Regions from separate parts of the Paenibacillus sp. PvR133 genome, predicted to be linked through region 2. Evidence: riboswitches for the same ligand, from Rfam matches in the RefSeq annotation. Region 2 holds a riboswitch; each other region holds the start of a gene.
The links. Region 2 has a riboswitch for cobalamin ahead of cobJ (precorrin-3B C(17)-methyltransferase). Riboswitches for the same ligand answer to the same signal wherever they lie in the genome.
Positions count from the first base shown of each region.

Region 1: it holds a riboswitch for cobalamin, as region 2 does, so the genes downstream of both, JOE49_RS04930 (ABC transporter substrate-binding protein) here and cobJ (precorrin-3B C(17)-methyltransferase) in region 2, are expected to answer to the same signal.
Region 3: it holds a riboswitch for cobalamin, as region 2 does, so the genes downstream of both, JOE49_RS12510 (ABC transporter substrate-binding protein) here and cobJ (precorrin-3B C(17)-methyltransferase) in region 2, are expected to answer to the same signal.

Region 1 is NZ_JAFIBS010000001.1:1,118,363-1,123,217, reverse strand. Features, by position in the region: gene JOE49_RS04940 (xanthine phosphoribosyltransferase) at 1-525, shown strand, start outside; gene JOE49_RS04935 (nucleobase:cation symporter-2 family protein) at 519-1,826, shown strand; cobalamin riboswitch at 2,509-2,712, shown strand; gene JOE49_RS04930 (ABC transporter substrate-binding protein) at 2,930-4,510, shown strand; gene nikB (nickel ABC transporter permease) at 4,526-4,855, shown strand, end outside.
Region 2 is NZ_JAFIBS010000001.1:883,390-888,244, forward strand. Features, by position in the region: gene JOE49_RS03890 (sirohydrochlorin chelatase) at 1-1,051, opposite strand, end outside; gene cobJ (precorrin-3B C(17)-methyltransferase) at 1,143-2,909, opposite strand; cobalamin riboswitch at 3,220-3,405, opposite strand; gene JOE49_RS03900 (LOG family protein) at 3,463-4,017, opposite strand; gene JOE49_RS03905 (uroporphyrinogen-III synthase) at 4,224-4,855, opposite strand, start outside.
Region 3 is NZ_JAFIBS010000001.1:2,849,492-2,854,346, forward strand. Features, by position in the region: gene JOE49_RS12505 (histidine phosphatase family protein) at 1-576, shown strand, start outside; cobalamin riboswitch at 699-892, shown strand; gene JOE49_RS12510 (ABC transporter substrate-binding protein) at 1,101-2,108, shown strand; gene JOE49_RS12515 (FecCD family ABC transporter permease) at 2,105-3,151, shown strand; gene JOE49_RS12520 (ABC transporter ATP-binding protein) at 3,148-3,981, shown strand; gene cobT (nicotinate-nucleotide--dimethylbenzimidazole phosphoribosyltransferase) at 4,025-4,855, shown strand, end outside.

The DNA.
Region 1 (4,855 bases), 230 kb from region 2:
ACAGCATTAGCATTGGAGATTGGTAAGGAGTTTGCACGCCTTTTCGGCAGTGCTCCGATCACCAAGGTGCTTACAATTGAAGCTAGTGGTATTCAATTTGCTATGGCTACTGCTATTGCCTTGGGGGTCCCTTTCATTTATGCGAAGAAAAAGAAAGCAATCACGCTGAATGAGCAGGTATACTTCGCAGAGGTTCATTCGTTCACTCGGCAGGAAACCTATCAGGTGAGTATTTCCCAAAAATATCTCCATGCCAGCGACCATGTGCTGATCGTAGATGATTTTTTGGCTACTGGCGCAGCATTGGTCGGACTTACGGATATTGTGAAGGAAGCAGGAGCGGAGCTGGCCGGGGTTGGCTGTGTGATTGAGAAGAGCTTCCAGGAAGGCCGTGGACTGTTGGAGCAAAGAGGCATTGCCGTACGTTCACTTGCGCGTATCGCTTCTATGGCACCGGGCGAGGTTCATTTTATAGAGGAAGCTGGCGTGGTGGTTCCTCCCGTTAAGGAGAATGTGGGATGTTAAGTAAACAAAAGTTATTCGCGCTGGGCTTCCAGCATGTCATGGCGATGTACGCTGGAGCAATTGCTGTACCTCTAATTGTAGGGGGAGCATTGCACCTGACGCCAGCCCAGATGGCTTATTTGGTGGCTGCCGATCTGTTCACTTGTGGGATTGCTACGTTATTACAGATTATGGGCACACGCTTTTTCGGTAGTAGATTGCCTGTCATTTTAGGTTGTACGTTTACGGCAGTAGGGCCCATCATCGCGATTGCTTCGACCTCAAATTTAGCGACAGCGTATGGTGCCATTATTTTGTCTGGTATATTCGTGGTGTTAGCGGCACCGTTGTATGGCAAGCTGCTACGCTTTTTCCCGACGGTGGTTACGGGTTCGGTGGTTACGATTATCGGTCTATCCCTTATTCCGGTGGCGATGAACAATGTAGCAGGGGGTCAGGGCAGCGCGGATTTTGGACAGCCACGTAATTTGCTGTTGGCGTTAGTCACACTACTGGTTATTCTGCTTGTGAATCGGTTGGCAAAAGGCTTTTTGCGCTCGATCTCCGTGCTTATTGGGTTGTTCGCGGGCACAGTGGTTGCTTATGGCATGGGAATGGTGCATTTTGCTCCTGTGGCGGAGGCCTCATGGGTGAGTGTTGCACAGCCGTTTTATTTTGGTAAGCCAGAGTTTAGCATTATGGCAGTTTGTACGATGATTATCGTCAATATTGTCAGTATGGTTGAGTCTACAGGCGTTTATTTGGCAGTAGGCAAAGCAATTGATCAGAAGGTGGAGCAGAAGCAGATCGTCAATGGTCTGCGTTCCGAAGGACTTGCGATTATGCTTGGGGGTATTTTTAACGCGTTTCCTTATACAGCTTTCTCGCAAAATGTGGGTCTGATTTCACTCACACGCGTCAAATCGCGCAACGTTATTTTTGCTGCGGGCGGTATCATGGTTGTTCTTGGTTTGCTTCCTAAGCTGGCTGCCTTAACGACTGTGATTCCTAATGCTGTGCTGGGCGGAGCGATGATCGTCATGTTCGGCTCGGTCGCTGCATCAGGCATGTCTATTCTGTCAGAAGTGGATCTGCGGAAGGAAAGCAATCTGCTGATCGCAGCATGCAGCATTGCCGTGGGCCTAGGCTCTGCCGTTCTGCCGCAAATGTTCGACCAGCTGCCGAGCTTTGCTAAAATGCTGTTGCAAAATGGTATCGTTTCGGGCTCGATTACAGCGATTGTCTTGAACATCGTTTTGACAAGAAAACAGGGCGAATCGGTCAAAAGCGTGACGGTTCAGGAGGTTCCACAGAAGGTTTGATGATTAGGGATAAATAAACCCTTGCCGTCTGGGGACATATAGATGAAGCTGCGGGATGAAATGGGTAGCTCTAATTTGGTGTGTTTTCCAGTTTATACGCTAGAAGAATTTGCTAGAGTGGTAGGAAGAGGCATGATATAATCTAAATTATGGATTTTGAATAGTGGTGGATGTTTTCGGACCACGGTGCAGCTTCCCGAAAGGGGGTGAAGCCGATGGTCACACTTGTATCGTGCTACGATGTGTTGCGTTGGATGGTTACGTTACTAAGCCTGGTGTTTAGCATTCGTAAACTTTATCGCTGGCTACGTCGGAAATTTCGGAACAAGCGAAAACCCACCGCGTAATTAGGTTGGCCCCTAACGGTGGGTTTCGTTTGCATTAACCATTAGTTATGCAGCGCGCCGTGGGTGATCCACAGCCTTTCAAGTCCTAAGAGTCTTTGCCGTTGGCGCGGCGAAGGCTCTTTTTAGTATACGGACACGGTGGTTATTTCTATACCTAATTTTAACACTTCAATTGCGTGCACGCAATTGAAGGTTATGTCTTGTTTCTTTCTTATCGTTCAAATTTAAACTATTGTGCAGCATTTATTGACAAGCCTGTGACAACAAAATAAGATCGTAATGGAAAGAAATAAAGGAAGAAAACAGGTGTGAGCCGGACGACTCTATGTACGGGGTTTTGTTGAGACCATGTGGATAGTTGTTGAGCGTGTTCACTTAAAAGGGAAGTTCGGTAGATTCCGACACGGACCCGCCACTGTATACAGGCATCAGCAGGATACTGCTGGAGCTTTCAGAACAGCCACTGGAACTGTGAAGAACCGGGAAGGCCTGAAAGATGCGCCTGGAGTCAGGAGACCTGCCTGTTTTGACATCACTGTCAGACCCACGGGATGCTGGGGAGGTGGTTAGGCGTGCTGCATACGGAATGTCTGAAACCGATCTGATCCCTTCTATGTTTTTGGAGTTGGCTTCGAGGTGAGTTTTGACATTTTATAATGAAAGCATTTCTGACTGCTGATCAAGTGGTCCGGAATGCTTTTTTCGCGTTTTGCGTTAGGTTTATATGATTTTACAAGATAGAGGGGGATTCTTTGAATGATTAGCAATCGTAGTAGGCGTTCATGGTTGATATGTACAGGGGTGATGCTGTTGCTGGCAGTTATGGCTCTTTCGGGATGTGCCAGCAATAAGACGTCGGATAGCTCCGGCAAAGGTGAAAACGCGTCAGCACAACAAACAGCGACAGGTAAAAAGCTGATAATGGCGTATACATGGAAACCGTCAGGCGTTGACCCGCACGGAGATAATAGCTGGGATGTGATGCGATCCGGTGCAGGTGAGACACTGGTACGTTTGAATGAAAAGCTGGAGCCTGTGGCTTGGCTGGCAAAGGAGTGGAAGCAGGATAGTCCTACAGTTTGGACGTTCAGCTTGCAGGATAAAGTCACTTTTCATGATGGAAAGAGTATGGATGCAGCAGGTGTAAAAGCGTCTTTGCTGCGCTCTATCGAGAAAAGCCATCTGGCAAAGGATTTACTGAATGTGAAGTCAATTGATGTAAGCGGCCCGCTGGCCTTGAAAATCACGACAAACCAGCCGAACGCGGCGCTGGTGTCCAATCTAGCTGATCCATCGACGATTGTACTGGATGTGGCATCGATGAAAGATGAGCAGAGTTACCCAGCGATGACAGGCGCCTTTAAAATCAAAGCATTCAACAAGGACCAATCCTTGGTCGTAGAGCGTTATGACGGATATTGGGGCGAGAAGGCACGACTGGCTGAAGCGACGATGAAGTTCATTACGGATGGGAATTCGCGCCTGATGGCGCTGCAATCCGGCGAGGTGGACGTGGCGACGGATATTCCGGTTGATAATGCAGAGGTACTGAAAAAGAATGACAAGTTACAAGTGCTGTCGGCTCCCTCCTTGCGCACCCATATGATCGTGTACAATATGGAATCGCCAGTATTCAAGGATGCGGCGAACCGTAAGGTGGTGGACAGCCTGATTCCGCGCACATCGATTGTGAGCGCCGTCATGAGGGGCTTCGGTACGGAAGCAAGCAGTCCGTTCCCGAGCATTCTTCCCTTCGGTAAAGTTGAGCGTAAAGCGCTGAACGGAACGGCAGAGCAGCTGTTGACGAAGGATGGCTGGCAGAAAGACGCCCAAGGGACATGGACTAAGCAAGGCAAGCCGTTCGAGGTTACACTGCTGACTTTCCCTCAGCGTCCAGAGCTCTCCGTTATGGCTGAGGTCATCCAAAGCCAATTGCTGAAAGAGGGAATCCAGGTCAAGATTCGCAAGGTGGAAAATATCGACGAGGCGTTGACCAAAAACGATTGGGATTTTGCTATGTACAGTATGCTTACTGCTCATACAGGAGAGCCGCAATATTTTATGGACATGTTTTATTCTTCGAAAAGCGAAGCCAATGTAAGCCGGTATAGTTCCAAGCCGCTAGAGAGTATTCTTAACAGCTTGAAGCTGGCGAAGGATACAGCGCAGCGTAATGCTGTGACACTACAGGCGCTGGATATCATCAATGCGGATTTGCCACAGTCGTTCATTGTGCATCCTGATAATGTGTTTGGTGTGAAAAAAGGGGTGGAGGGTTTTACACCCCATCCGATCGAGTATTACTACATTACAGCGCAATCTGATATTACGGAATAACGAGCTGCGTATCCTATGATTCGTTTTATACTGGAACGTGTGGCGCAGCTGCTCATCATTGTATTCGTTGTATCCACGCTGACTTTTGTACTGATGCGGCTCGCTCCTGGTGACCCTGCTACTATTTTGCTCACCGCGCATAATGTCCCTGCCTCTGAGGAGGCGTTGACGACGCTACGGCAGGAACTGGGCTTAAACGAGCCGCTTCATATTCAATATGTGAACTGGCTGCGAGATGTGTTCACGGGGCATTGGGGCACCTCGTATGTATCCAAGGAATCCGTGCTAGCCGAACTATGGAACAGACTGCCTGCTACTGTGGAGCTAGCTGCTGCGGGCTTTGCC
Region 2 (4,855 bases):
GCCCGCTTCCGTTCACTACAGATGGCGTATGTGAATGCTCGTGATGGTGATCATGGTCATCATGGCTGTGAGCATGGACATGCTCATGAGTGTGATCGTGGCTGTGTGTATGGTGATCATGATGATCGTGCTCATGTGCATGATGATGATGTTCATGGTCGTGCTCATGCTCATGATGGTGATCGTGGTCATGATCGTGGTGATGATGGTGGTGCTCCTGCGCCTCCAGACGGAACTGGCAGTTATCACAATTGGCCGTAACCTTGCCAAACAAGCCTTCCTTAGCTCGCTCCAGCACCAGTTCAATCAATTGGGGATGGAAACCAAAATATCCGCCCATCTCCACTTGTAATGCAGGGTGAGCCTCGGCAAATTCCTGGGTCATTTCTCCGATGCGCTTAATCAGCACACCCGTGAACAGAAAATAGGGAAGCACAATAATCTTTTTGGCCCCTAATCGTACACAACGCTCCAATCCATCGGGAAAAGAAGGCTGCGTCACACCGATAAAGCTGCTCTCTACCCACGTATAAGAAAGCTGCTCCCACAGCATACGGGTGATTTTGAAAAAGTCACTGTTCGCATCTGGATCGCTACTTCCGCGTCCTAATACAAGTACCGCCGTTTCTTCGTCGGATACCTCGGCAAATGCCTCTACAGCGCTATTCATTCCCGCTGGAATTGCAACCGGACGGGCCTCTTTCAAGCGGCTTTGCAGAATGCTGACGATTTTCTCGTGAACACCAATCGGACGTCCATATACAAATTCCACCTGCGGATACTTTACTTTTGCCCGGTCAATAGCCATCGGAATATCAATTTTGGCATGTACCGCTGCGAACAAGATAATCGGAATAAGAACGACACGCGTCGCCCCTTTCTCCACACATGTTTGCATCCCTTCAGCAATGCTGGGACGTGCCAACTCCAAGAAACAGGTTTCCACGCACATATCCGGTACCCGGTCTGCCACTGCCTGTGCAAATTCTAGCAGTTCCTGGTTCCCCTCCGGGTCCCGACTTCCATGTCCAACCAACAATATTGCATCCACTGCTGTTTTTTCCTCCTCTTTATAGGGATAACCTGCATGACGCCCTATTTTATATATATGCTTGTATCCAGTTCATCAGGCCTTCATTCCATTAATCACCACAAACCGCATTCACTTCTACCGTTGCTGGTGTATCTTCATGCCGGAAACCCGCAACGACCCCTACACGTTTAAAAAATTTATGAAAACGCTCATTCGGATGCCCTTTTTCCTTATATTCAGCAATGACGTTCTCCACGATATCAGTAATCTGATCACCCGGAATTCCTTCCGCTACAGGCTGAGCGGCATGAGCATTGCGACCGAATTTTTTGCCACCGAGGAAGAGGTCGTATCCTCCCTTGCGATAGACGATTCCGATATCCTCCAGCACCGCTCCATAGCAGGCCATACCGCATCCGTTCAAAGCAATACTCGTTTCCTTGGGTGCCTGTAATCCGCCAAGTACAACCTGTAGATGCTCAGCCACAGGCACAGCGTCATCCTTCTCCATATTGCAGAAGTCGCACGCCTTCACCTTAAACACATCGCCAATCGGCATGACAATGAATCGTTCATCCCGCAGCCGTCCGACCAGTTCCTCGGGGTCTGCACACGGCACGCGCAGCACGATCTGATGATCTGGCGTGTATTCCAGCTCGCCGTCATCACCCGCTACCTCGGCGAGCAGCGCCATCTGACGAGCGGTGAACTTCTTGTTTCCCACACCCGGGGAAACGCCCACCTCAAACAGCGCAGGCTTGCCAAAGCCGCCTGTCGCCATTCCAGCCGTAGCCCCCGCTCCGGCCACCGCTAACGTTCCGGCGGTGCTCTCGGCGGTAGGCACTTGCCCGCTCCAGCGAGCGTTGGCTTCGCCAGGCAGCTTGCCGCCGACAGCGAGACGGCTTAGTGCCTCTGCTGCCAGCGATGCCGGGGCTGCGCCGGTTTGCACAGCAGTCGTTGCCTGCGTCGCAACCGCAGCGCCGCTCGCGGAGGGTCCAGCGGGCGTAGTCGGGGCTGCGCCTGCTTGCAGTGTATCCTCTTGTGCTCCCAGCGACCACGGCTCCGCTTCCGTGCGGAGACGCTGATGCGGCTTGAGTGCCTGCTCGGTCGCATCTAATGTGTATTTGCGCTGATATCCGCGCGGAGTCACGATCAAGCCGTCATACACCGTCGTCGAGGAATTGCCGATGATTACAGTCGTCAGCATCCCAATGTCATGGTTCAGCATATCTTCCAGCGTCGTTACAATAACTTGCTGACGTTCACGATAAGCACTTTTCACCAACCCGACTGGAGTTTGCGGATCGCGGTAACGCAGCAAAATGGACTGCGTCTCCACAATCTGGCGGGTACGCCGACCACTGCGCGGGTTGTATAATGCAATTACAAAATCGGCCGAAGCAGCTGCTTCTACGCGCTTCACAATCGTTTCCCATGGGGTCAGATGATCACTCAGACTGATCGTGCACGCATCATGCATAACTGGCGCCCCCAACAGTGATGCACAGGACTGAATAGCCGAGATCCCCGGTACGACTTCTACCTCAACCCCGTCCTCGCGTCGCCAGCCTTTTTGCATCAGTACCTCATACACCAGCCCTGCCATACCATAGACTCCCGCATCTCCACTGGAAATGACAGCTACCTTCTTGCCCATCTCTGCTTGGCGAACCGCCTCCTGCGCACGGCTCACTTCCTCTGTCATTCCTGTGCGTACAATCTCCTGTCCGTTCAACAACGGACGGATCAAATCAACGTAGGTATTGTAGCCGATAATGACCTCACTTTCGGCCAGCGCATCCAGCGCCCGTTTTGTGATATGTTCCATATCTCCTGGTCCAAATCCAATCACCAGCAATTTTCCTAATGGGCTCATCGTGCTCCTCCTATTCATCCTTTTCAGGGCAGCTATGCTATCTATTTCAATGATTTATGCACATCGTGTAACTCAAAAAACCCCATCCTGCCCGGATGGGGTTTCTATGTACGCATCTCTCATCAGACGAACAAACAGCGTAAGAAGACACTATTTGTCTTCCTCCAGCCTGCCGTTGTTTTCCATCTGACTGTTTACGTTTCAAACGCTGCTGCACGTTCATATCCACGCAAACCTCTAGCCAACATGGAAAAAGCAACGTGTGCCTGATTTCCTGATTTCGTACACCCATCCTCTCCGCGAAGGTTAACGGTGCATACAGATCAAGGTAGGTCTCCTGGCTTGGCATCAACGGATTCTTTCGTCTTCCCCGTTTTTCACGAGTGACCATTTTAAAAAATCCTCTTCCTTACAGTGGCGGGACCGCTCGGGATTTGCACCCGATTCCCTGTTACCCTTTGCTCAATCGCAAAGGCACCTTGTCTGTCCGCTATTTGATTATGGGTCTTATCATAACCTTGCCTCAATCAGTTGTGCAAGCACGAAAAACGCTTTATTTCAAGTTCTCTGCTTTATTTTTTAACATATGTAGCAATTCGTCCGGGTCCGCAGAGATACTTAATAACGCTGGGTGCTCGGCCCCGGTAAACCCTTCTTGCACGCTATGACGCACCATTTCTACTAACGGGTCAAAATATCCATTCACATTCAACAGCCCAATGGGCTTGCGATGAATCCCGATTTGCGCCCAGCACAATACCTCGAATAGCTCCTCGAAGGTTCCCAAGCCACCCGGAAGAGCGATAAACGCATCGGCCATCTCGCTCATTGCCGCTTTACGCTCATGCATGCTTGCTACCTCAATAAATTCGGTAACTCCCCGATGAATGATCTCTGCATCAAATAACAGGGTGGGCATAATGCCAGTGACCTGACCGTCACCCGCCAGCATTCCATCCGCCACCTCTCCCATCAGCCCCCTGCTAGATCCACCATAGATCAGACGGATATGATGGCGAGCCATGGCTTCCCCCAGCTTGCCTGCAGCCTCAACATATACCGATGAATGTCCAGGTCTGGACCCGGCAAATACGCAAATAGAATTCATTAACGTCTCAGCTCCTGTCCTAAGTATCATGCATCGAAACTTATTCATTATATTAGATAAACATTTTCGCTATAACAAAAATTTTTGTCGATGCATGTCCAACAAAAAAAGATAAAGACCTCGTAGGCCCTTATCTTTATTTTACTCTGTATCCCAAAATATAAGTTCATTTTTTAGCATACTGCATTTATAATTTCTATCTCATTTCAATGACCATTCACGATCTTCAGACCACAGCCATGCACCGAATCGTTATGTTCAAAATATTTACCCAACTCCACCATCATCGCGCCCATGCGCTCTTCGGTTGGAAACACGACTCGGTCAATCCCTTCTTCCACTATGGACTGTGCAGTCACCTTCCCTACGGATACAGCAATCACATCCTCACGAAAAGCTTCCAGTAAATCCTCGATTCGATTTTGCTCTCTGGCATATTGGGCCAAAAATCGGATTTGCGGACCACTTGTGAACGTAACAGCATCAACATTACGATGGATAACATCCTCCAGTAACGTCTGCAATTTTGCTTCCTCAGGTGGGATATGCTTATAAGGAAGTACCTGGCGGGTCACTGCCCCCTGCTCGTCCAGCCACTTTACCAACCGTGGAGCTGGATCGCCATGCAGTTGCAACAATACTTCCTTCCCCTTCAGATCGTATGGGGCGAAAGCTCCTGTCAATCCGATCAAACTTCCGTCCTCGTCTCGTACTGCTGGCGTAAAGCCACGCTTTTTGAGTCCATTGACCGTCTTGTAGCCCCGCGCTGCAATGTTGGAAGATTGCAGCAACTCCATGATCTGTTCGGCCACGCCCATATCCTCTGCCATATCAAACA
Region 3 (4,855 bases), 2.0 Mb from region 2:
TTAGGTTTGCTACCGGGAGCAGAGCAGGAATTAAAGCCTTTGCAAGAAAAATTGCAAGGGCAGTCCTTTGCTCGAATCTATTGCAGCGATTTAATGCGATGTCGCCAGACCTTGCAGATCATTGTGCCGGAATCAGAATTGACGTCTGGAGGTTCCCTATCTACTATGTCTCCTATGATGGAACCACGTCTGCGAGAGCTTCATTTTGGTGAGTGGGATGGAAAAACGTATGACATGCTCAAGGATGTGTCGTTGTATCGCGCTTGGATTGATGAGCCGCAACGGATAACCCCTCCTGGAGGAGAGTCTTGGGCAGATTTAGTGAATCGTCTACGGAAATTTCTTGACTCTCTGTATGAATGGCGTGTTGCTATGGAAGTTCAACCCATGGATTTGACTGCTGCGCCACCCTCTGTTTTGGTCGTTACGCATGGTGGCGTAATTCGTCAGTTAGCTTGCATGCTGATACCGGGCCATGATTTTTGGAGTTTGAATCCGAAGCCGGGAGAAGCATTTAGGATTCAATTGAGGCTGGCAGGACGGCACAATTACATAGCAGAAATGCTTCCTCATTAGGTTAGACACCAGCGGATAAAGAGGCTGTTTGGGTTGTAAGCCGCCTCTTTTTAACCTATAATCATCAAGTAAAAGAACGGCTTGACTACCACTACATCAAATATCCAGCAGACGAGGTCGGCGCAGCGTGATGAAACTATGGTTTCCCTTGCCTGCGCTGTTAAAAGGGAAGTCGGTGTGAGTCCGGCGCGGTCCCGCCACTGTAAATGGAAACATGCCCGTTAGTCCTGCTTTATGTGCTACTAAGCATATGAAAGAATTTCAGGACATGCATTTTACCATAAGTCAGGATACCTGCCCGTCCGCCTGTCACCATAATCCTTCGAGGAAAGGATGACGTGTTCGCAGTGACTGTCCATGCGGAAAGAAGCTGCCGCCTGCGCACGATCTGCGCTAACGTGACCCCTGTGTCCTGATATGAGGATGCGGGGTTTTTTTGATAGGAAAAGAAGGCTGGATTTAGAAGATATCTGATGATGTTCAAGTAACGCTCTTAACGATTTTTTTATGAAGGGGTGCAAATCATGGCAGGAAAAAAAATAAAGGTTTGGACAACAGGTCTATTGGTTCTGATTTTGGCAGTTGTGCTGAGTGCATGTGGAGCTAATGGGAAAAATGCTGAAAATAAAGAGAACCAGACTTCTTCACAGCAGCCGGGACAGACCGTAACCGCACAAGAGCCTCCGGGCAAAACAGTTTACCCACTCACAGTTAAGGATGCAACAGGACAGGAATTTACATTCAAAAAAGCGCCGGATAAAATCGTTTCCGTCTCCCCGGCAGAAACCGAGGCGCTGTTCGCCATCGGGCTGGATAAGGAAATTGTCGGTGTCTCCGACTACTCTGATTACCCAGAAGCAGCTACGAAAAAGCCTAAAGTGGGCGGTATTATGAAACCGAACGAAGAGGCGATCATTGCTGCTAACCCGGAAGTCGTTTTTGCAGGGATATCACTTAGTGAACAGGCTACGACCAAGCTGCGCGATATGGGAATTATGATTTTTAAAACGGAACCGAAGACAGTTGAAGATGTCATGGCTAACATCGAATTGTATGGGAAAATCACCGATCATCAGAAAGAAGCGAGAGCGGTGACTGACAAGATGAGAGCAGATGTAGCTGAAGTGAAAGAAGGAATTAAAAATATCGGTAAAGGGCAGAAGCTGCGGGTATACGTCGAGTTTTCACCAGGCTGGACAGTTGGTAAAGGCGAGTTTATGGACGAGCTGATCACGTTAGCGGGCGGCGAAAATGTAGGTGCCACGCAGAAGGGGTGGTACCAAATTAGTGAGGAAAATATTATTGCTGCGAACCCTGACGTGATTTTGTACAGCAAAAGTGTCAAGGACGACAAAACTGGTCAAACGCTCGGCGAAATCATTAAAGCTCGCAGTGGATGGGATCAAATATCGGCTGTTCGCCACAACCGGGTATTTGCCGTGGATGATAATTTGATTAGTCGTCCGGGTCCACGCGTAACGGAAGGTCTCAAGGAAGTGGCCAAGGGCGTGTATCCTGAAATTTTCAAATGAACCGTAAACTGATCGGCTTTGGAGGAACAGGTCTTGTCCTGCTGTTACTGACGCTACTGCTCTGTCTTGGCATCGGCTCGGCCAAGCTTCCGGTCAGCCAGATCACGGGCATTCTGGTTAACCACCTTCCATGGTTAGGCGATACGTTTACACCGGATTGGAATACATCCTCAGAGCAAATTATTTTGAAGGTCAGATTGCCACGAGTGTTACTGGGAATGTTGGTAGGAGCAGCGCTGGCGCTGGCGGGAGCCGGATTTCAGGGTGTGCTGCGTAATCCTTTGGCTGATCCGTATACACTGGGGGTATCCTCGGGGGCTTCGGTAGGAGCGGCAGTACTGATTTATTGGGGCCTTCAATTTTCATTTGTTGGCATATGGACGCTGCCGCTAGTGGCATTTACGACCGGAATGCTGACGCTGTGGATGGTGCTGACGTTGGCACGGGAAGGTGGAAAAATTCCGACACAAAGTCTCATTTTGTCGGGTGTGGTGATGCAATCCTTTCTGGGGGCGGTTGTTTCCTTTCTGACAGCCATGTCGAAGGAGACGGTCAATGAAATATTGTACTGGACGATGGGAAGTCTTAGCCTGCGCGGTTGGTCATATACAGGAATCCTTTTACCTTATGTGGTCATAGGACTGGTATTTCTATGGAACCGGGCACGTGTGCTGAATATTTTGGCTTTGGGTGAACGTCAGGCGGCTCACATGGGAGTTCATGTAGATGCGACGAAGCTATCTGTTCTGATCATTTCCACGCTGCTGACAGCAGCCGCTGTCTCGGTATGTGGAGTGATTGGCTTTGTGGGACTCGTTGTACCGCATATCATTCGTCTGGTGACAGGACCTGATTACCGGATGATTGTTCCATTATCTGCGCTCGGTGGAGCTATTTTTATGGCTTGGGCAGATACGGCGGCTCGCACGTTGTTAGCCCCCACGGAAATTCCTCTGGGCGTGATGACGGCCTTTGTTGGGGCACCGTTCTTCGCATATCTCCTGTACCGGAACAAGAAGCTGCGCAGGGGGGAAATGCTGTGACAGAACAAAGTGAATCACAGAAGGTACATGATCGGGCGTTAGAGGTAGCGGGTCTAACACGTGCCTATGGAGAGTTCCATGCGTTAAAGAATATAAGCTGGAGCGTCGACGAAGGAACTTGGTGGGGGATTATTGGTCCGAACGGCAGTGGAAAATCCACCTTGCTGCATTTGCTTTCCGGTGTAGATCAGCCAACTTCGGGAAACGTGCATATCTATGGCAAAAAGGTCGGTAGCTACAGCAGAAAAGAGCTTTCCCGACTCATAGCCGTACTCCAACAGGAAGGGCTTCCTCCAGTGGGATACACCGTCAGGGAAGTCGTAGAAATGGGACGTTTTCCTCATCAGGACTGGCTAGGCAGGGAAAAGGGTGTTGATGTGGAGGCGATCACGGATCGCGTGCTAGAGCGATTGGGTCTTACCACGCTGGCGGACAGAGCATTGGACCGCTTGAGTGGGGGACAGCGACAGCGTGTAGCTTTGGCAAAAGTAATGGTGCAGGAGCCACGAATATTGCTGCTGGACGAGCCTACGACCTATCTGGACTTGCGCTATCAGCTTGAATTTATGGAACTGCTGGCAGATTGGCGCCAAGAAACGGGTGTGACGATCATTGCGGTCTTGCATGATCTTAACTTGACAGCCCAATTTTGCGAAGATTTGCTTGTACTCAAGGATGGAATGGTTGAAGGATTGGGAGCTTCATGGAAGTTATTAACCGAGGATCGGATTCGACGAGTATACGGTGTTGAGCCTGTGATGCTTCCGCATCCCGATAGCGGTGTGCCGCAGCTCTTGCTGCGCAGGAGTGCTTCGGATACAGCAGATTAAATAAACGATGAAATACACTTAAAAAGAGCAGGGAGTGGAAGTTATGAACAACAAGCTGCGTCAGCTGATCGATAGCATTGCCCAGCCGGATGGGGTGGCGGCCTCGGCAGCTTCAGCCCATTTGGACCAATTAACAAAGCCACCGGGAAGTCTTGGAAAGTTGGAAAGTGTGGCCATTCAGCTAGCAGGAATTACAGGAGTGGATAAGCCTGAATTTGATCGTAAAACGGTTATGGTCATGGCTGCGGATCACGGGGTGTGTGAAGAGGGAGTCAGTGCCTTTCCGGCTGAGGTTACACAGCAAATGCTGTATAACATGCTGTCAGGTGGCGCGGCAATTAATGTGCTGGCACGCCATGCGGGCGCAGATGTCAAGGTGGTAGATGTTGGCGTGAATGCGGATGTCGCTCACGCGAATCTGGTGGACCGTAAGGTACGCATGGGTACTTCGAATATAGCTAAAGGGCCAGCGATGCTGCGTACGGAAGCGGAACAGGCGGTTTTGGCCGGAGCTGAAGCCGTAGCAGAAGCGGTCAAAGGTGGCACACGGCTATTCGTTACCGGAGAGCTGGGCATCGGGAATACGACAGCCAGCGCTGCGGTCGTATGTGCTCTCACCGGACTGGAGCCGGAAGTTATCGTAGGCCGGGGGACGGGTGTAGATATGGCTGGGCTTACCCGTAAAATATCGGTTGTCTGCCGTTCATTGGACGTGAACCAGCCAGATGCAAATGATGCGTTCGACGTACTCACTAAGGTCGGCGGTCTGGAGATTGCCGCCTTGGCAGGAGTCATCCTCGGGGCAGCCGCACATCGCTGTCCAGTCGTGTTGGACGGCTTTATTTCAGGCGCAGCCGCCCTCGTAGCGCGTGCA